DNA from 4 places in the Streptomyces sp. A18 genome. Region 3 is predicted to be linked to each of the others. Evidence: riboswitches for the same ligand, from Rfam matches in the RefSeq annotation. Region 3 holds a riboswitch; each other region holds the start of a gene.
The links. A riboswitch is a leader RNA that binds a small molecule or an ion and turns the genes downstream of it on or off. The one in region 3 is predicted to bind cyclic di-AMP.
Positions count from the first base shown of each region.

Region 1 (5,242 bases), on a different contig from region 3:
CGAGGTACATCAGGGCGACATCGGTGTCCGGGTCCTCGTACCAGTACTGGAGCACGTCATTGCCGGACACATCGGCACGGTTGCCCGCGCTCACGAAGGTCGAAAGGCCCGCACCGCGCCGGTGCAGCCCGGAGAGCAGCGCGATGCCGATCGCGCCGGACTGGGTGAAGAGGCCGATCCTGCCGCGCTCGGGAGGATGCGGGGCGAGGGACGCGTTGAGCCGCACGTCCGGCGCCGTATTGATGACCCCGAAGGCGTTCGGGCCGAGGATGCGCGTGCCGTACGACCGTGCCTGGCGCACCAGTTCGCGCTGCCGCTCACGGCCCTCGGGGCCACTCTCCGCGTACCCGGCGGAGATCACCACAAGGCCGAGCACCCCGAGCTCGCCGCACTCGGCCACGGCCCGTGGCACACGCTCGGCGGGCACGGTCACGACGGCCAGCTCGACGGGCGCGTCGATGTCCCGCACCGAGCGGTAGGCGGGCACCCCGTCGACCTCGGCGCCGTCCTCGAACGCGCTGTTCACCGCGTAGAGCCGTCCCGTGAAGCCCGCCTCGCGCAGATTGCGCAGGACACTGCGGCCCACGCCGCCCGGCGTACGCCCGACGCCGATCACGGCGACCGACTTCGGAGTGAGAAGCCGCTGCACGGACCGTGCCTCGGCGCGCTGCTCACGAGCACGCTGCACGGCGAGCGAGCGGTCGGTCGGCTCCAGATCGAATTCGAGACGTACGACGCCGTCCTCGAAGCTGCGCTTCTGCTGGTAGCCCGCATCCGTGAACACCTTGATCATCTTGGTGTTGGCGGGCAGGACCTCGGCGGCGAAGCGGCGGATGCCGCGCTCCCTGGCGACGGCGGCGATGTGTTCGAGGAGGGTCGACGCCACGCCCCTGCCCTGGTGGGCGTCCTGTACGAGGAAGGCGACCTCGGCCTCGTCGGCGGGCGCGCTCGCCGACATCCCGCGCTCGTCGATGCGGTCGAACCGCACGGTGGCGATGAACTCGCCGCCCACGGTGGCCGCGAGGCCCACCCGGTCCACCTGGTCGTGGTGGGTGAAGCGGTGCACGTCCTTGGCGGACAGGCGGGGGTAGGGCGCGAAGAAGCGGTAGTACTTCGACTCGTCCGAGACCTGCTCGTAGAAGCTGACCAGGCGGTCGGCGTCCTCAGCCGTGATGGGCCTGATCCGGGCGGTGCCTCCGTCACGCAGGACGACGTCGGCTTCCCAGTGGGAGGGGTATGCGTGCCGGTCCGACGGGGTCTGCATGGGGCCAGGGTACGGGTCGCGGGGGCGCCTTGGCCGGGGCAGGCTAGGAGTCGTCGACGGGCCGGGACGTAAGACCCCCCTGGCGCGAGGACGTACGGTCGAAGGGCACGGACCAACCGTCGACCAGGGTGCGGACCGACGTCCGGCGGAGCACCCATGACGGCATGAGACACTGGTCTAGACAAGTGTGAGACACCTGGAAGGGCAGCAACACATGGCTGAGCGCCGCGTCAACGTCGGCTGGGCCGAGGGCCTTCACGCCCGACCCGCCTCCATCTTCGTCCGCGCGGCCACCGCCGCCGGCGTCCCCGTGACGATCGCCAAGGCTGACGGCAACCCCGTGAACGCCGCCTCCATGCTCGCGGTGCTCGGCCTGGGCGCGCAGGGCGGCGAGGAGATCGTGCTCGCCTCCGACGCCGAGGGCGCGGACGCCGCTCTCGACCGTCTGGCGAAGCTGGTCGCGGACGGCCTCGAGGAGCTCCCCGAGACCGTCTGAGACCGCCTGAGACCGGGCTGAGACCGTCTGGTCGAAGACTGGAACTCATGCGCCGAAGGGCCCGCCCGAAATTGGGGCGGGCCCTTCGGCGTTCCTGTGTCCGTTCACTGAATATCGACATCGGGCTCGACATAGGGCTCGACTTGGAATCGACATCGGACGCGACACAGGACACTGAATTCGGGCAGCGGAAATAACCCCCCGCCCAATAGCCACCGAATAGCACTTCTTTGTATACGGCGCCTCTGTTAATGCCGGAGGCCCACCGTGTTTACGGGATGTTGCGAATCCCTCACACGATCACGGCCCCGCCCCCGCTCGCCCCGCCCGCCCTGCGGAGGGAAGCGCAGCCGGTGCGCGGCCGTCGCCCGCTCCGTGTGGGCCGCGGTGAGCGACCTCGCCCGCTCCGCGTCCCCGCGAGCGACCGCGTCGACGATCGCGGCGTGCTCCGCCCAGGACTCCGCGGGAGCGGCCGAGGCCTCGACGACGTACATCCAGGCGATCTTGTGCCGGAGCTGGGTGAGCAGCGCCGTGAGCCCCTGACTGCCGGACGACTGGGCGAGCGTCTCGTGGAACCAGCCGCCCAGCGAGCGCAGATCCTCGCTCTGACCGCGCCTGGAGCGCTCCTGGCCGAGCCTGACGAGGCCGCGCAGGACCTTCAGGTGCGCCTCCGTGCGGCGCTGCGCGGCGCGGGCCGCGCCCAGCGGCTCCAGGAGCATGCGGACCTCCAGGAGGTCGGCCGCCTCCTGCTCGGTCGGCTCGGCGACACACGCGCCCGCGTGCCGGCGCGTGACGACGAAGCCCTCGGCCTCCAGGGTGCGCAGGGCCTCGCGCACGGGGACGCGGGAGACTCCATAACGGCGCGCGAGCAGTTCCTCGGTGAGCCGGCCACCCCGCTCGTAGACACCGGAGACGATGTCGTCCCGGATGGCCGTGCATACCGAGTGCGCGGGAATGCGCATGACCTGACCTCCGCCTTAATCCCCGCGAAACGCGGTCGATCGACGCCTGTTCAGTGACTCTATTGCAGAACGACTGAATTTCCGACGGTCGGCCGAAATCCATGGATACTTTTGGCCAAAGGCGGTGCGGGAACGGCGAAAGCCCCGGCTCTCGACGAGCCGGGGCTTTCGGTGAATCGGGTGCGCGTCGCGCGAAACGCCTGGGATCAGACGTTGACGCCGTGCGAGCGGAGGTACGAGACGGGGTCGATGTCCGTGCCGTAATCCTCGCCGGTGCGGGCCTCGAAGTGGAGGTGCGGGCCGCTGGAGTTGCCGGTGGAGCCGGAGAGGCCTATCTGCTGGCCCGGAGTGACCGCCTGGCCGACGGTGACGCTGAGAGACGACATGTGGCCGTACTGGGTGTACGTACCGTCGTTCATCTTGATGACCACGTTGTTGCCGTAGGCGCCGCCCCAGCCGGCCTCGACGACCGTGCCGGAGCCGACCGCGTGGACCGTGGTGCCGGACGCCGCGTGGAAGTCGACGCCGGTGTGGCTGCCGGAGGACCACATGGCGCCGCCGGTCTGGTAGCCCGTGGAGATGGACGAGCCGGAGATCGGGGAGACGTAGCTGTTGAGGCGCTTGCGCTCGGCCTCGCGAGCGGCACGCTCCTTGGCCTCGCGCTCCTTCTTGGCCTTGGCCTTCGCCTCGGCCTCGGCCTTGCGCTTGGCTTCTTCGGCCTTCTTCTTGGCGGCCTCTTCGGCCTTCTTGGCGGCCGCGGCGGCGTCGGCGGCCTGCTGCTGGGCCGTGGCCTGCGCGTCGATGCTCTCGGCGAGCGAGTCACCCACGGAGACGGCCTGGGTCAGGCCGGTGTGCTGCGGAGCCGGTGCTTCGTCGGCGGCGAGCGCCGGAGCGGCCAGGCCTCCGATGACACCGGTGGTGGTGAGGGCTGCGACGCCCGCCACGTTCGCGGTCGTACGCGTGAGGCGGCTCGGGCGACGGTGCTTCCCGGTGGCACGGGTGAACGCCATGAAGCGGCTGATCCTTTCCTTCCTTCTCGCCTACCGGGTTAGCTGACGGGTTCGGAGCAGGAAGGTCTCCTACGAGTCCCTCACCTCTCGGCAAGGTTCCCGATTCACCCCAAGGGGACATGTGGGTCCCCGGCTCCCCTGGCTCGCGCCGTACGGGGACTCGGCGATGACTGTCCGGTGCCGCGGGTGCGGCGTACTGCATGACGAACAGCCGGACCAGACGCTAAGCGGGGCATCTTTCAAACGACAAACGGATCAGAGCTTTTGTAGCGCACGCCACAGGTCAGACACGTAACCTCCATAGCAATTCGGACATATGAGGACCCCGGTGACTTTTTCCAGCCACCGGGGTCCCGATATGTCCTGACTGTCACTCAGCTCGCGACGGCCGCTCGACTCTCAGCGGTCACTCGGCCCGCAGCGGTCTCAGCTCCAGCCCTCTCAGCTCCAGCCGTCTCCAGTCGCCTCAGCTCCTACTCAGCCCGTGACGACACTCACTTCACCGATGCCGAGCGCCCTGACGGGCTCCTCGATCTGCGCGGCGTCACCGACGAGCACCGTCACGAGCCGGTCCCCGGGGAAGGCGCTCACCACGGCTGCGGTGGCCTCCACGGTGCCGGTCGCGGCCAACTGGCGGTACAGCTGCGCCTGGAAGTCGTCCGGCAGGTGCTGCTCGACCTGATCGGCGAGCGTGGCCGCTACGGACGCCGCCATCTCGTACTTGAGCGGGGCGACGCCCACCAGGTTCTGGACGGCGACATCACGCTCGGCGTCCGTGAGGCCCTCGGCGGCGAGGGTGCGCAGGACCTTCCACAGGTCGTCGAGCGCCGGGCCCGTGGACTCCGTGTCCACGGAGCCGCTGATGGCGAGCATCGCGGCGCCCGTGCCATCCGGAGCGGAGCGCAGGACCTGGGCGAACGCCCGCACACCATAGGTGTAGCCCTTTTCCTCACGCAGGACGCGGTCCAGACGCGAGGTGAGGGTGCCGCCCAGGCAGTACGTGCCGAGCACCTGAGCGGGCCACACGCGGTCGTGACGGTCCGGTCCCACGCGGCCGATGAGCAGCTGCGTCTGGACGGCGCCGGGGCGGTCCACGATGACGACACGCCCGGTGTCGTCGGCGGTCATCGGGGGCACGGGGCGCGGCTCGGCCGTGCCACCCGTCCAGGCGCCGATGGTGTCGGCGAGGACGGCGTCCAGGTCGACGCCGGTCAGGTCGCCCACGACGACGGCCGTCGCCGTGGCCGGACGCACGTGCTTCTCGTAGAAGGTGCGCACCGCGGCCGAGTCGATGGCCGTGACCGTCTCCTCGGTGCCCTGGCGGGGGCGCGACATGCGCGAGGTGGCCGGGAACAGCTGCCGGGAGAGCTCCTTGGCAGCGCGGCGTGCCGGGTTGGCGGCCTCGTGCGGGATCTCGTCCAGGCGGTTGCGTACGAGGCGCTCGATCTCACTGTCCGCGAAGGCGGGGGCGCGCAGGGCGTCGGAGAGCAGGCCCAGCGCCTTGGGGAGG
Region 1 covers NZ_JBWLKL010000001.1:480,936-486,177, forward strand. The annotation lists gene AC5P1C_RS02180 (bifunctional acetate--CoA ligase family protein/GNAT family N-acetyltransferase) at 1-1,264, opposite strand, end outside; gene AC5P1C_RS02185 (HPr family phosphocarrier protein) at 1,479-1,760, shown strand; gene AC5P1C_RS02190 (GntR family transcriptional regulator) at 2,009-2,722, opposite strand; gene AC5P1C_RS02195 (M23 family metallopeptidase) at 2,929-3,732, opposite strand; cyclic di-AMP (ydaO/yuaA leader) riboswitch at 3,745-3,908, opposite strand; gene AC5P1C_RS02200 (M16 family metallopeptidase) at 4,210-5,242, opposite strand, start outside.
Region 1: another riboswitch for cyclic di-AMP. It lies ahead of AC5P1C_RS02195 (M23 family metallopeptidase); the one in region 3 lies ahead of AC5P1C_RS16390 (C40 family peptidase).

Region 2 (5,242 bases), on a different contig from region 3:
CGGATCCAGAAATGGATCCGGGCCTTCGGTGTTTTCCGGCTGTTGCCTCGCCCGACGAGGCCCTCACCCGGTCGGCCCACAGCGGTCGCCCCGCGCCGCCGCTCCGGGAAACCTGGATGAGCGTGGTCATGGATCTGGTCCTGGGCGCGGAATTCGGCAGGAGAAGACCGGTGGGGAAGCGAGGAGGAAGCGGCGGGGGTGGCCCCGAGGCTCCCGACGTCCGGCATGAGCGGGCGCTCGTGCGGGCCCTTCCCATGCTCCTGATCGTCGCCGGGGTGGTCTACGACCTCTCGACCCCGCCCGCGTTCACCGCCGCGCCCCTCTTCACCGCCGCCCCGCTCATCGCGGCCCCCTTCTACTCCTTGCTCAACACCTCCCTCATCGGCGCCTGCTCCTGCGCGGCCGTGCTCGCCCTGCACTTCAAGACCACCGTCGCCACCGACGTCGAAGCCGTCACCGAGCTGCTCACGGTGGCGACCGTCGCCGTGCTCGCCGTCGTCATCAACCGCGTCCAGCGCCGCAGCGACAAACAGCTCGCCTCCGCCCGCTCCATCTCCGAGGCCGCCCAGCGCGCCGTACTGCCGCAGCCGGATCCCCGGATCGGCGGGCTCGATGTCGCGGCGCGGTACGAGGCCGCGGACGCCGACGCCTTCATCGGGGGTGACCTGTACGCCGTGCAGGACACCCCGCACGGCGTGCGCGTCATCGTCGGCGACGTACGAGGCAAGGGCATGGGCGCGGTGGCGGCCGTGGCCGTCGTCATCGGGGCGTTCCGGGAGGCCGCCGAGCAGGAGGCCACGCTGGAGGCGGTGGCCCAGCGTCTTGAGCGTGCCCTCGCGCGTGAGGGCACCCGGCGTGACGGGCTCGACGCCTTCGAAGGGTTCACCACCGCCGTCCTCGCGGAGATCCCGCACGGCGACGGTCGCGTACGCCTCGTCAACCGCGGGCACCCGGGCCCGCTGCTCCTGCGCGGCGACGGACGGTTGTGCGCCCTGTCCGCCAAAGAGCCCGCGCTGCCGCTCGGGATGGGGGACCTGGGCGTGTGGCCGGACCGTGCGGACGAGACGGAGTTCCCGCCGGGGTCGATGCTGCTGCTCTACACCGACGGGCTCTCCGAGGCGCGTGACGGCCGCGGCGAGTTCTACGACCCGGCGGCCCGGCTCGGCGGCCGCAGCTTCCCCGGCCCCAACGGCCCGGACGCGCTCCTTGCCACGCTCACCGAAGAGGTGCGGCGCCACACCGGGGGCGGGACGACCGACGACATGGCGCTGCTCGCCGTGCGGCGGCCGCTCGCGACGGGCGACGCGGGGAACGGTGGGGGCGTCGATGTCACCGGCCGTGACTGAAGGACACCACTCCGCATAACAACTGACGTACTGTCAAGGAAGTGTGAAGCTCCGGTGTGTGAAGAAGTGGCGTCAACTCGCCCCGTTCCAGACCGGCGTGTCCCGTTAAGTACGGGCCAGAGGCGTTAACGATCAGCCGGAACGGCTTGGAATACGGCCCCGCTGTCTATTAACGTTCGATAACGCAGCGCGGTCGTCCCAGCCGTCACTCGAGTCGGCTCCGCGCGCACGCGCCTAATCCCGAAAGGGAGCCGGGGAACCACTAATTGGGGTGAATCGGGCATCCGTGCATTCGTGCCGGTTGTTCGTAGGAGACCTTCCTGCTCCGAACCCGTCAGCTAACCCGGTAGGCGAGAAGGAAGGAAAGGAGTGCGCCCCAGTGGCGTCCAATCGCCCTGCCCCCCAAGGCGCGTACGTACCGAAGGACAACGATTTCGGTGGGTACGAAGATGAGTCTTCCTGGGAGGAATGGAATCCCACCGAGGAGTCCATCCGTCCCGTCCGCGGCAGGCACCGCGTCCACAAGCGGGGCGGCGGCGGGCTCGCCCGCAGCTCCACCGTTCTCGGCGTAGGCGTCATCGCCGCCGTCGGCGCGGGCGGCATCGCCACCGCGCAGGGCGGCAAGCCCCCGGTGGCCATCGAGATGCCGGACCTGTCGGCCGTCACGGACTCGCTGCCGGAGGCCAAGTCGCTTCCGGGCGTGGGGTCCTTGATATCCGACGACTCCTCCGACGCCGGCTCCGCCGACAACGGAGTGACGGTCGCCGCCGCGCCGCTGAGCGCCGCCGGGGTCAGCACCACCGACGCCGAGCAGGGCACCACGGACGCGGGCGAGGCACTGCGGGCCCGCATCATGGAGCAGGCAGAGAACCAGCAGGACCAGGCGGACGACGCGGTCCAGAAGGCGGCCGAAGAAGCCGCCGTCAAGCAGGCCGCCGAACAGGCCGCCGCCAAGCAGACCGCGGCCGAGAAGAAGATCGCCGCCGAGAAGGCAGCCGCGAAGAAGAAGGCCGAGGCCAAGGCCAAGGCCAAGGCCGAGGCGGAGCGCCTGGCCAAGCTCGCGAAGAGCTACACCCTCCCCGTCGCCTCGTACACGCTCACCGGCACCTTCGGTCAGCCCGGCTCCATGTGGTCCTCCGGCTACCACACCGGCCTGGACTTCGCGGCGCCGACGGGCACGCCCATCAAGGCCGTCCACTCCGGCACCATCAAGGAGGCCGGCTGGGCGGGGGCGTACGGCTACCGCACGATCCTGGAGCTCGACGACGGCACCGAGGTGTGGTTCTGCCACCAGTCCTCGATGAACGTCAGCGCGGGCCAGAAGGTCACCACGGGCGAGACCATCGGCCGCGTCGGCGCGACCGGCAACGTCACCGGCGCCCACCTCCACATGGAGGTCCACCCGGGCGGCGATTCCACCGGGGTCGACCCGGCGGCGTGGCTGCGTGGCAAGGGCCAGTCGCTCTGAGGATCTGAGGGTCTTCAGACAGCCCCAGTAACCCCGGCGGTCCTGGCGACAACCCCCCGACGTCAGGGCTGCCGGTTCGGCGTGCCTGGTCGGCGTGTCTGGTCGGCGTGCTGTTCACGGACTGGAATCGCCGTCCCGTTGTACGGAATTCCGCGGTCCGCAAGGGCGTTGAGCCCCGTATGACTTCTCTCCGTACCCTTGGCTCGTCCGACCTCGAGGTCTTCCCGCTCGCACTCGGCGGCAACGTCTTCGGCTGGACGGCCGACGAGGCGCAGTCCTTCACCGTGCTCGACGCCTACACCGCCGCCGGCGGCAACTTCATCGACACCGCCGACGTCTACTCGGCCTGGGTGCCCGGCAACAAGGGCGGCGAGTCCGAGACGGTCATCGGCAACTGGCTCGCCGCGCGCGGCAACCGCTCCGACGTCGTGCTCGCCACCAAGGTCGGCTCCCACCCCGACCACAAGGGCCTGTCCGCGAACACCATCAAGTCCGGTGCCGAGGAGTCGCTGCGCCGTCTGCGCACCGACTACATCGACCTCTACTACACGCACTTCGACGACCCGGCCGTCCCGGTCGAGGAGATCATCGGCGCGCTCGACGAGCTGGTCACGTCCGGCAAGGTCCGCGCCATCGCCGCGTCGAACCTGACCGCCGAGCGGCTCCAGGAGTCCCTGGACTTCTCCGACCGCGAGGGCCTCGCGCGCTACTCGGTCCTCCAGCCGCACTACAACCTCGTCTCGCGCGACACGTACGAGGGCACGCTGGAGCAGGTCGCCTCGCGCTCGGGCCTGGCCGCCGTCCCGTACTACGCGCTCGCCTCCGGCTTCCTCACCGGAAAGTACCGCCCCGGCGCGCGGGTCGACAGCGCACGGGCGCAGGGCGCGGGCAAGCACCTGGAGACCGACCGCGGCCTGCGGGTGCTCGCCGCACTCGACGAGGTCGCCAAGGCGCGCGGCGCCGAGGCGGCGACCGTGGCCCTCGCGTGGCTCGCGGCGCAGCCGACGGTGGCGGCGCCGATCGCGTCGGCCCGTACGGTCGAGCAGCTGCCGGCGCTGCTCGCGGTGGGGGAGTTCGAGCTGACGGAGGCCGAGGTGTCGGCGCTGACCAAGGCTTCCGCCTAGCCGCGGTAGGGGTTGTACGCGGGGTAGGGCATCGCCGGTCGGGCGTACGGATATCCGTACGGCTGAGGCTGAGGCTGCTGGTATGGGTGGGGCTGCGGGTATCCGTACGGCAGGGGCACAGCCGCGACCACGGGAGCCGTCGCGCGTGCCGCGTACGCGAGTGCGGGCCGTGCCGCTTCGCGGCGCTCCCACAGCAAGTGCAGCAACTCCCGCTCCCGCAGGACGAAGTCGGCGCCCGCGCGGCCCTTGCGCCCGCGGTGCCGCAGGAGCGCGAGGGACGTCGCGTACGTCTCGTACTCCGCGACCGCGCGCGCCGCGGCCTTGCCCTGGGTGTACGAGGCGTAGTCGCGGGCCAGCGTACGGGCGCGCATCGTGCCGAGCGCGTACGGCTCGGGTGCGGTGAGCCAGCCCGCGAGCGCGTACGCGGGCAGTTCGGTCTGCACGATGCGCAGGCCGCGCTGTCTGAGCCAGATCACCAGCCAGGTGAGCAGGCCGAAGGAGGGCAGCATGAAGACCGCGTACACGGTGAAGAAGCCGTAGTCCCCGAAGCTCGCCGAGCCGTTCCACAGGGCGTGCAGGCCCATCGCCAGGAGGAGCCCGCCGATCGGGAGCAGCGCGCGGCGCCAGTGCTGCCGGTCGGTGCTGAGCGCGGCGATGCCGAAGCCGATGCCGGTGAGCACGGTGAAGAGGGGGTGCGCGAAGGGCGACATCACGACGCGTACGAAGAAGGTCGCGGCCGTCAGGGACGTGAACCCGGCGCCGCCGTTGAGCTGGTCGGTGCCGAAGGCGCTGCCGAGATAGAGGATGTTCTCGGTGAACGCGAACCCGGTGGCGGTCACTCCGGCGATCACCACGCCGTCGACGATGCCGGTGAACTCGCGTCTGCGGAAGAGGAAGACGAGCAGTACGGCCGCGGCTTTCGCGCTCTCCTCGACGATCGGCGCTATGACGGTGGCGCCGAGGGTGTCGGCGCTGGTGGGGTCGGCCGTGGCGGTGGCTATCCAGCGGGTCGCGAAGCTGTTGGCGACGATCGCTATGAGGGCGGCGGCGCAGGCTCCCCAGGCGAAGGCGAAGAGGAGGTTCCGCCAGGGGCCGGGCTGGACCCGCTGCAGCCAGCGGAAGGCGGCCACCAGGAGCGGCACGGGTAGTGTCGCGAGGCCGAGCCCGACCAGGAAGCCTTCGGTGCCGGTCTGCTCCCGGACCAGGGCCAGGATCACCAGGCCGGACAGGGCGAGCAGCGTGACCAGGGCAGCCGCGCGTATCGCCCGCCGCTGCCACCAGCGCGCGTGCCGCAGGCCGGCGGG
Region 2 covers NZ_JBWLKL010000071.1:88-5,329, forward strand. The annotation lists gene AC5P1C_RS41890 (PP2C family protein-serine/threonine phosphatase) at 129-1,346, shown strand; cyclic di-AMP (ydaO/yuaA leader) riboswitch at 1,568-1,714, shown strand; gene AC5P1C_RS41895 (M23 family metallopeptidase) at 1,726-2,814, shown strand; gene AC5P1C_RS41900 (aldo/keto reductase) at 2,994-3,938, shown strand; gene AC5P1C_RS41905 (PrsW family intramembrane metalloprotease) at 3,935-5,242, opposite strand, start outside.
Region 2: another riboswitch for cyclic di-AMP. It lies ahead of AC5P1C_RS41895 (M23 family metallopeptidase); the one in region 3 lies ahead of AC5P1C_RS16390 (C40 family peptidase).

Region 3 (5,242 bases):
TCGAGCACGGCCTCCAGGACCACGGCGGGACCCGCGCCGGACTCGACGATGGTCCGCAGCTCCTCCATCAGCACGTTGAACCGCTTGACCGCGTTCGCCGAGCGGGCCGCCATTCCGTACGCCTCGTCGACACGCTTCAGCGCCTGCGGGAACGAGATCTTCTCGCGCTGCGAGAGGGCGTCGATCATCGCCTCCGCGCGGTCACCGATGCCCCTCTTGGGTACGTTCAGAATGCGCCGCAGCGGGACGGAGTCCTCCGGGTTGGCGAGCACGCGCAGATACGCGAGGACGTCCCGGACCTCCTTGCGCTCGTAGAAGCGGACGCCGCCGACGACCTTGTAGGGCAGGCCGACGCGGATGAAGATCTCTTCGAAGACACGGGACTGCGCGTTCGTCCGGTAGAAGATCGCGACGTCGCCCGCCTTCGCGTCGCCCGCGTCGGTGAGCCGGTCGATCTCGTCGGCGACGAACTGCGCCTCGTCGTGCTCGGTGTCGGCGACATAGCCGGTGATGCCCGCGCCCGCGCCCGCGTTGGTCCACAGGTTCTTGGGGCGGCGGCTTTCGTTGCGCTCGATGACGGCGTTGGCCGCGGTCAGGATCGTTTGCGTGGAGCGGTAGTTCTGCTCGAGGAGGATCGTCGTCGCGTTCGGGTAGTCCTCCTCGAACTGGAGGATGTTGCGGATCGTGGCGCCGCGGAAGGCGTAGATCGACTGGTCCGCGTCACCCACGACGCACAGCTCGGCCGGGTCGTCACCCTCGCCCCCGGAGGGGCCCACCAGCTCGCGCACCAGGGCGTACTGCGCGTGGTTGGTGTCCTGGTACTCGTCGACCATCACGTGCCGGAAGCGGCGGCGGTAGTGCGCGGCGACGTCCGGGAAGGCGCGGAGCATGTTGACCGTCGTCATGATCAGGTCGTCGAAGTCGAGGGCGTTCGCCTCGCGCAGCCGCGACTGGTACATCGCGTACGCCTGGGCGAGCGTCTTCTCGAAGCCGTCGGCGGCCTGGCCGGCGAAGGTCTCCTCGTCGATCAGCTCGTTCTTCAGGTTCGAGATCTTGGCGCTGAAGGACTTCGGCGGGAACTTCTTCGGGTCGATGTCCAGATCGCGGCAGACCAGCGCCATCAGGCGCTTGGAGTCGGCGGCGTCGTAGATCGAGAAGGAGGAGGTGAAGCCGATCGTCTTCGACTCGCGGCGCAGTATCCGCACGCACGCACTGTGGAACGTCGACACCCACATCGCGTTGGCCCGCGGACCGACGAGCTGCTCGACGCGCTCCTTCATCTCGCCCGCGGCCTTGTTCGTGAACGTGATCGCCAGGATCTGCCCCGGGTGCACGTGCCGCTCGGCCAGGAGATACGCGATGCGGTGCGTCAGGACCCGGGTCTTTCCGGAGCCCGCGCCGGCGACGATGAGCAGCGGGGAACCCGCGTGCACGACGGCCGCGCGCTGGTTCTCGTTCAGCCCGTCGAGGAGGGCCGCCGGGTCGATCACGGGGCGCGGGGCCCCGCCGCGGTAGTGCGCGTCCCTGGGCACGGGCGCGTCGAACTTCCCGTCGAACAGATCATCCGGAACGGACTCCGGAGCACTGTCCTCGGGCGGCGGCGGGTGCTCTTCCTCCGAAGCCCGCGAGGGCTTGAGGTCCGCCAGGAAGCTGTCATCAAAGAGGCTGCTCATCGCCTCCCGAGTCTAGGCGGCCCCACTGACAACCCGCCCCGGGTTCCGACCACTCTCCTCGCCTACGCCCCGCCCGCGGACGGTCACACTCCGCCACGGCACGGCGTGCCCGCGTCAAGAGCTTCGCAAAGTAACGAAAATGTATCGGGCATATCGAACATCAACCTTCACACGGGCCACACGAGTTGGCTAGCGTGCTCCGCGGGCTGCTCGTACTCCCACCGGCGAACCCCGCCGGGAACGGGCGGCCTCCGCCGAGTTCGATCTCCTCGGAGCCGGGGACCCACGATGAACTTGGGGTGAATCGGTCCCGTACGAAGTACGGGACCGTAGGGCAACCTTCCGGAACCACCCGCCCGAACCCGACAGCTAACCCGGTAGGCGGTCTACGGAAGGAGTCGCCTCCCTTGGCGTCGCACCGCAAGCCGCGGACCCGCATTGCCGGCCTACGCACCGCCCCCGCCCTCGGCATCACGACGGCGGCCCTCACCTCCGTGGCCCTGCTGTCACAGAGCGCGCAGGCCGCACCCTCCGCGCCGCAGAAGCCCAGCCTCGAAGAGGTGCAGAAGAAGGTCGACGACCTCTACCACCAGGCGGGCGTGGCCACACAGAAGTACAACTCGGCCAAGGAGCGCACCGACAAGCAGCGCAAGAAGGTCGACACCCTCCTCGACGACGTGGCCAAGCGCACCGACAAGCTGAACGAGGCCCGCCAGGAGCTGGGCACGTTCGCCGCGGCCCAGTACCGCACCGGCGGAGTCTCCGAGACCGCCACGATGATGCTCGCCGACGACCCGCAGGGGTACTTCGACCAGAACCACCTGTCGGACCGGCTGACCGCGCGCCAGAAGAAGGCGGTCGACGAGTACCAGACGCAGCAGGCATCGGCGACGAAGCAGCGCACGAAGGCCGCCAAGAGCCTGGAGACGCTGAGCGACTCGCGGGACGAGCTCAGGACGAGCAAGCAGACCGTCCAGAAGAAGCTGGGCCAGGCGCGCACGATGCTCTCGGAGCTCACGGCCGAGGAGAAGGCGCGGCTCGCGGCGATCGAGAAGAAGAAGGAAGAAGAGGCCAAGCGCAAGGCCGCCGAGCTGGCCCGCAAGCAGGAGGCCGAGGCGGAGGCCAAGCGCAAGGCGGCGGAAGAGGCCGCGGCGAAGGAGCGTGAGAAGAACAAGGAGACCCCGGACTCCGGCTCCGGTTCTGACACCGGCTCCGGCACTGGTTCGGGCTCCGGCTCCGGTGACACGGACAGCGGGTACGCGACGAAGGCAGCGAAGGTCATCGACTTCGCCGAGGCACAGATCGGCAAGCCGTACGTATGGGGCGCCACCGGCCCGGACTCCTACGACTGCTCCGGGCTCACCCAGGACGCGTGGAAGGCCGCGGGGATCTCCCTGCCGCGTACGACGTGGGACCAGGTGAAGGTCGGCACGACCGTGAAGACCGCCGATGCCAAGCCAGGTGACCTGGTCTTCTTCTACGACGACATCAGCCACGTAGGGATCTACATCGGCGACGGCAAGATGATCCACGCCCCGAAGCCGGGCACGAACGTCCGCGTCGAATCGATCTACTACATGCCGATCCACAGCGTCGTGCGGCCCGCGTAACCACCTCACCCGTAAGCGCCCTACGAGAAAACGGCCCTCCACGTGCGCGTGGAGGGCCGTTTTCTGCGGGCAAGTCTTCTACAGCGTCTTCTGCGGGCAGGCGGGATCAGGTCCAGAGCACCGCGATGAAGATGTTCACGACGGTCAGCAGCCCGACGGCGCCGAACATCCCTTTGTCCACCTTCTCCTCGTCCCGTTTCACGTAGACCAGGGCGAGGATCACGATCAGCACCGCCATCTTGATGCCGATCTTGAGGTTGTTGACCGGGTTGTCGTCCGCCTGGTTGAGACCCACCAGGATCACACCGGTGACGAGCATCGTCAGCGCGCCGTGCAGCATCGCGGGGTTGAAGCGGGCCGTGCCCTGGCCCATCTGCTTCATCTGGGTGAGGAAGCCGCCCAGGAGCGAGGCGATGCCGATGATGTGCAGGCCGACGAAGAGGTGGGTGAGAACGTCCATGGTTCCGGAGCCTAGCCGGGGCCTTATCACCGCTCCGTGGCCAGGTGGGCCACAAGCGCCGCATCGGTCACGCGCGTACGCGAAGGGCGCACGGTCCGGCGGATCGCCCAGTCACATACAGCTGCCGTCCGGAACACTTCCGCCAGTTGCGCACAATCCGTCACCAAGCCGTGACGGCCAGGTTTAGCGTCCTTCGTCAGGTGACCGGCTCCCCACCGCCGCTCGGACCAGGGGCGGCAGTCGGACACCACCGCCGAGAATCCGGTGGCGGTCCGCTCCCCCTGTGCGGGCCGCCGCCGGAACCTTAAGGAGCTCCCTTCGTGGCAGCGCACCGCAAGCCCAAGCAGCGCTCGCTCAGCGGCCATACGGCCCGTACCGCCGCCACCATCGCCTTCGCCGGGGCCGCCACGGCAACCGCCCTGGACGGCACAGGACATGCCGATCCGCGACTCGGCCCGGCCGAGGTGAAGTCCAAGGTCGACGCGCTCTACCGCGAGGCTGAGATCGCCACCGAGAAGTACAACGGCGCCAAGGAGAAGGCCGACAGCGCCGAGAAGTCCCTCGGTGAACTGCGTGACGAGGCGGCCCGCAAGACGGAGAAGCTCAACTCGGCGCGCGAGGGCCTCGGTTCGATCGCCGCCGCGCAGTACCGCAGCGGCGGCATCGACCCGTCCGTCCAGCTCGCGCTCTCCTCCGACCCCGACCAGTATCTCGAGCGCGCCGCGCTCGCCGACCGGGCCGACAGCCGCCAGGCCGCGACGGTCAGCGCCGTACAGAAGCAGCTCCAGGAGATCGACCAGCTGCGCACCGAGGCCGACGACACCCTCGCGCACCTCAAGTCCCGCCAGGCGGAGCTGAAGAAGCACAAGAAGACCGTCAACGGAAAGCTGGACGCGGCCAAGCGGCTCCTGTCTCAGCTGACCGACGACCAGCGCACGGACCTCTCGGGCGACGGCACACAGGAGAGGGCGTCCCGCGACGCGGCCCGCGATGGCTCGCCGGACACACCGGCCGCCAACTCCCGTGCCTCAGCGGCCGTCTCGTACGCCTACAAGGCGCTCGGCAGCCCCTACGTATGGGGCGCCACCGGCCCGGACTCCTACGACTGCTCCGGGCTCACCCAGGCCGCCTACCGGTCGGCTGGGGTCGACCTGCCGCGCACGACGTACGCCCAGATCGCCGCGGGCGAACGGGTCCCGCGCTCCCAACTCCAGCCCGGCGACCTGGTCTTCTTCTACCAGGGCATCAGCCACGTCGGCCTCTACGTGGGCAACGGCCAGATGATCCACGCCCCGAACCCGAGCGCACCGGTACGCCTCGCGCCGATCAGCCAGATGCCGTTCGCGGGGGCGACGCGGGTGGCGTGAAGGCCATCGGGGGCCGCCACGGTGGGCGACGGCACGGCGTCAGACGAGCCGCCGTGCCGTCGCCCACCGTGTCAGCTCGTGCCGGTTGGACAGCTGGAGCTTCCTCAGCACTGCCGACACATGCGACTCGAC
Region 3 covers NZ_JBWLKL010000008.1:244,730-249,971, forward strand. The annotation lists gene pcrA (DNA helicase PcrA) at 1-1,673, opposite strand, end outside; cyclic di-AMP (ydaO/yuaA leader) riboswitch at 1,916-2,072, shown strand; gene AC5P1C_RS16390 (C40 family peptidase) at 2,081-3,283, shown strand; gene AC5P1C_RS16395 (hypothetical protein) at 3,390-3,743, opposite strand; gene AC5P1C_RS16400 (C40 family peptidase) at 4,064-5,110, shown strand; gene AC5P1C_RS16405 (LuxR C-terminal-related transcriptional regulator) at 5,150-5,242, opposite strand, start outside.

Region 4 (5,242 bases), on a different contig from region 3:
ACGGTCTCCGCCGCCACGCCGTGCAGGATCAGTTCGCGTGCGAGCCGGTTCGCGCGCGCGTCCAGGTCGCGGTACGTCAGCGACGTGTCGCCGTACTCGACCGTGACCGCGTCGGGTGTCGCGGCGGCATGCTGCTCGAAGAGTCCGGGGACGGTGGCCGCCTCGACGGGCACGGCGGTGGCGTTGTGCCCGTGCAGCAGCAGATCCCGCTCGGCGGGGCCGAGCAGGTCGAGGTGGGCGAGGGGCAGTTCGGGGTCGGCGGCGATCTGCCGCAGGAGGCGGGCCAGCCGCTCGGCGACGGTCTCGACGCCGCTGTGGTCGAAGAGGTGGCGCTGGTACTGCACGGCCACCTGGAGGTGTGGCTCGGTGTCGACGGTGACCGTCAGCGGATAGTGGGTACCGGCGGACGAACGAACACCGGTGATCTCGAAGCCTTCGTCGCCATCGCCCTGGAGGTCCACGCCGCGGATGCCCACCGCGTACGACTCGGACGTCACCAGCGTGTCGAACAGGACGCTCTTGCCCGTGGCCCGATGGATGTCGGCGAGGCCGCAGTAGTGGCCGGAGAGCGCCTCCTGCCGCTGCCGCATGCCACGCAGCAGATCGGCCACGGTGTCTGCGGGTGTGAGCCGGACCCGCACCGGGAGCGTGTTGACGAACAACCCGGCCATCGAGGCCACGCCGGGCACCGCTTGCGGACGTCCGGGCACGGTAGTCCCGAACACCACGTCCCGCTGCCCGGTGAGCCCGGCGAGGAGCAGCGCCCAGGCGCCCTGTACGACGGTGTCCAACGGCACATGCAACTCGGCGGCGTGCAGGTGAAGTCGACGCGCTTCGGCCGAGGTCAGGGGGACTTCGACTTCACTGACCCCTGCGGACGCGTCCCCGCTCGCTTCGGATCCGGATCCGGAGCGGGCCTCGATCACTGGAGCCAGCAGGGTCGGGTCTTCCACCCCCGCAAGCTCCTCGGCCCACACACGAGCCGCCGCTTCCCGGTCCTGCCCTGACGACCACACCAGGAAGTCCCGGTACTCGGCCACGGGCGGCAGCGCGGAAGCGTCCCCGGCAGCCGCGTAGAGGTGGAGAAGATCCTGCACAAGGAGCGGCAGCGATCCACCGTCGAACAGCAGATGATGTGCCGTCAGTGCCAACTCGAAGCGCTCGGCGCCCACCTTCACCAGCGCCATTCGCAGCAACGGCGGCTCCGTCACATCGAAGTGGCTGCGCAAGTCCTGTGCGAGGAAGGCGGCGACCGCCGGACCCGGCACAGCCGCGCCCGCGGCGATCTCCGTCTGCGTCCCTACGGCCGCCAGGTCCACCTCACGCCACGGCAGCTCCACCCCGTCGACGACCACCTGCACCGATTCCCCGCCGGATCCCGGCACGAATGCCGTCCGCAGATTCGCGTACCGGTCGAGCAGTGCCTGCCCTGCCGCCCGCATGCGCTTGGCCGCCACCGGTCCGCGCAGCGCGATGACGAACTGCATCTGGTAGGTCCCCTGCGACGCGTCGTCGAGGAGCGTGTGGAAGAGCAGCCCCTCTTGCAGCGCCGTCAGTGGCCACACCTCAGCGAAACCCGGGTACCGACGCTCCCACATCTCGATCTCGCGCCGACCAACTGGCGCCGGCGACACCCCGGCCGCTCCGCTCCGCAGGCCGGGATCCGCCACCACCTGGCGAATGATCTGCACGAACCGCTCCGCGAGCGACTCAGCAGCCGCCCGGCCGTACATGTCACCGTCGTACCGGATTGTGCCGACCAGCCCTTCTCCGAGGGCTTCTCCGGGGGCGACAGACAGAGGGCCGAGCCCGGAGTGGGAGTCCTCAGAGGGCATCGGGCTCGCGACCCGATCCCGCATACGCGTCACCAGCGCGGCGAACGACGACTCGTCGCCCGCCGGAATCACTGACGGCACGCCGAGGCGGTGCAGCAGGACCGTGAACGCCGCCTGCAGCACCAAAGTCGCCGTGGTGTCACGCTCGTCGGCCAACTCCTCGACCATGCGCAGGAGGTCGCGGTCGAGGTGAAACTCCACCGAGTCACCAACGGACCGGGGGTCTCCCGGCTCATCCGAGCCGGACCAGTGCGACGAGGCGAAGCGGCCGAGTTCGTTCAGAGAGGTAGCCACGGAGAACCGCACTCCCATCTAGTGGGGGCAAAAGCGAGACGCCCCCTGCGCAGGACTGCAGCCGGGACCGGCGGTGGGGACATCCACCGACGATGCCGGACAGCGCACCCTACGGACCGATTTCTCCGCCTGCTCGGCAGCCCGCCTCAAGTTGGAGTCAAGTTCCGGTTGTTGCACGCACGGCGAAGCGTGCGCTGTCCCGTCGGCACCGGACGGAATCCGGGGTGCGGGACGTCCCCGCGGTCGCGACATACACGGCAGGCGGCTTCCGACAACTCCCCGAGATCCGGGGCCTCGCGAACTGCCCGCCCTCAGGGGCTATATGACGGCACCTCAATACTCTGTCCCGTTGCTGACGAGTTCGGTACTGATTTGCACGCGAGGAATTCGTCCCAGAAAAGGCCGAAGCCCCGGACACATGGCGTGCCGGGGCTTACAGCGGAGGGTACTGAATGCGGTTTAGTACGGGCCGTTCACGTTGTCGATCGACCCGTACCGGTCCGCCGCGTAATTGCAGGCGGCCGTGATATTGGCGATGGGGTCGAAGCTGTCCAACGACGTGCCGGGCACGTGGTAGGCGTCGAACGTGGGGCCGATGACCTGCAGCAGACCCTTGGACGGGGTACCGGCGGCAGCGTTGGAGTCCCAGTTGTTGGTGGCAAGCGGGTTGCCGGAGGACTCGCGCATGATGTTGCGGTGGATGCCCTCGTACGAGCCGGGGATGCCACGCTGGGCCATGATGTCGAGCGACTCCTTGATCCAGCCGTCGAGGTCATTGGTGTACGTCTTCTTCGCCGGGGCGGCGGCGGGCTCGGCGGCCGCCGCGTTCCCGCGCTCGGAGCGGTCCGCCCGCTCGGCGGACGTCCTGGAGGCGTCCGACTTCTCCGCGGCCTGGGCCGGGGCCTTCTTACCGAGGGTGAGCTTGAGACCGGGGTGGATCAGCCGCGGGTCGTCGCCGAGAGCGCTGCGGTTGTCCTCGTACAGCTTCTTCCAGCCGCCGCTCAGCGAGTGCTCTCGGGCGATCTTGGAGAGGGAGTCGCCCGCGGTGACGACGTAGGTCTTCGGGGCGGCGGCGGGCTTGGCGGCTGCGGCAGGCTGCGCCGCACTGGCGGCGGTAGCGCCGAGCATCGGGAGTGCGAGCACGGCCCCGCCGGTGCTTGCGGCGGCGATGCCCCGGGTGAGGGAGCTGGACTTGGGGCGGCGGTGCTTACCCTTTGCAGGCATGACGAATTCCTCTCCGTCGCCTACGAGGTGAGCTGTCGGGTTCGGACGGGAGATGTCCGGCCACACTGTGAATGCGACTTCACCCCGAGCCGTTCCGGATTCCGGATCGGCGGCTTACCTGGGTCCCCCGCTCCTGCCGTGCGTGAGTGTGTGAGTGGAAGGGATTCCGGACAGCGGCAGGATTCGGCGTTCCATCCGGATTGACGGTGACGTTAGGCGAGAAAGTGCGGCCGAAACAAGACCAGAATTCACATAGGGAATGCGCACCTCTTGTCCGTGGTGATCGAAAGCTCTCGCACCCTTTGATCGAAAAGCCCAACTTTCTTTGCGTGGAACGGAAGTACGCTCGGCGACTCCCGGAGCCGCACTCGTTGCCCCTGTGACCCATTTCACGGATTGGAGTGCGGGTGGAATGCGGATCGACGGCCTGCCAGAGCGCGCTATTCCGCATGAGTATCCCGCAATACAGACAGCAATTTATATAAGCCATCAATGATGCGAAGAAGGTTGGTTTCGTCAGAAGACGGACACTGGGTGGTGTCGACGCATCACGATGGGCGAGCGTTGCTCCAGCACTGGCTGCGTTGGGTCGATCCCGGTGAGAACGCCCCGGTCAGGGGCTGATCCCAACCAGGTTGCACCGCTATCTGCGCCGACTAGCCGCGCCGACCCTGGATCATCGACAACAGCATCCCGTGAGTCTCGGCGTCCGCAGCCGCCACGAGCCCGCGGCCTGCGTGTCCGATCGGAGCGCCGTCGACTCCGGAGACGACGCAGCCGACGGCCCGGCACAGGGCGATGCCGGCGGCGAAGTGCAGGCTGGCGGTCAGGTCACCGCCGTCGGTGACGTACGCGGCGCGCTTGCCGGCGGCGACCCAGGCCAGCGCCAGCGACGTGGACACCACCCGCGGCCGGAACCGTTCGACGAAATCAGGGTGGGCGAGCAGGTTCACGGCCCGGAATCCCGGCGCGCTCGGAAAAGGCGGATCAAGGTTCACGTCGACCAGCTGGGTGCCGGCCGTCGGCGCCAGCAACGTGTCGCTCCCGTCGCGCCGAACCCAACCGGTCGCACCGTCGGTGAAGAAGACCTCGCCGCTGAACGGATCGGCCACCGCGGCCGGGCCATGGCGCAGGGCCACGTTGACGGCCACCAGCATGTTGCCGACGGCGTAGTTGAGCGTGCCGCACAAGGGGTCCACGAGCCACTGGCGGGCCGCGTCAGCCGCACCTCGCTGCCCGCCCTCCTCGCCGTGCACCGCGTCCTCGGGCCGCGCCGCACGGATGACGCCGAGGATCGCCTCCTCGGCAGCCACATCGGCGTCAGTGGCGAAGTCCCCGGCACCCTTGTCGATGCGGGTGTGCCGCTGCCCGTACCTGGTGTGCACGGCCTGCGCGCCGGCGAGCGCCGCGGCTATCGCGACCTCGGTATCGTCAAGCCCCGGACTCGAGTTGATCATGCGGTGCAGAGTATCGGGGCAATGCCCGCTCCGTGCGCTGAGCCAGCCGACAGGTGCCGGGTCTCCGCACTCATCGTCCCGCTCGACCGCTGTGGCGCAGCGCTATGAGTGGTTGTCGCCGCTGGGCAGTTCGTTGTGGCCCTCAGTCCAGTTGTTGACCCACCCGCACACCCCGCAGGCGTAGCGGCCGTTGACGCCCGACACCTCGGTGCCGCATCGGCGGCAGTCCGTCGTGGTTATCTCCTGGGATTCCAGGAACGCCATGGCCAGAGTCTGGGGGAGGTCGGACGACATGCCTCGACCCTATCCGTTGGGGCACTGGCTACCCCTCGCGCGGGTTCCAGGGACAGTGCGGTGCCGTGATGATCCGGACAAGGACGGCGGCCAGTCGTCAGCATCGCTACGCCGGCACTCCGCTAACGGGCGAATTGA
Region 4 covers NZ_JBWLKL010000005.1:52,161-57,402, reverse strand. The annotation lists gene AC5P1C_RS10415 (non-ribosomal peptide synthetase) at 1-2,129, opposite strand, end outside; gene AC5P1C_RS10410 (transglycosylase SLT domain-containing protein) at 2,589-3,353, opposite strand; cyclic di-AMP (ydaO/yuaA leader) riboswitch at 3,356-3,512, opposite strand; gene AC5P1C_RS10405 (inositol monophosphatase family protein) at 4,010-4,810, opposite strand; gene AC5P1C_RS10400 (hypothetical protein) at 4,913-5,104, opposite strand.
Region 4: another riboswitch for cyclic di-AMP. It lies ahead of AC5P1C_RS10410 (transglycosylase SLT domain-containing protein); the one in region 3 lies ahead of AC5P1C_RS16390 (C40 family peptidase).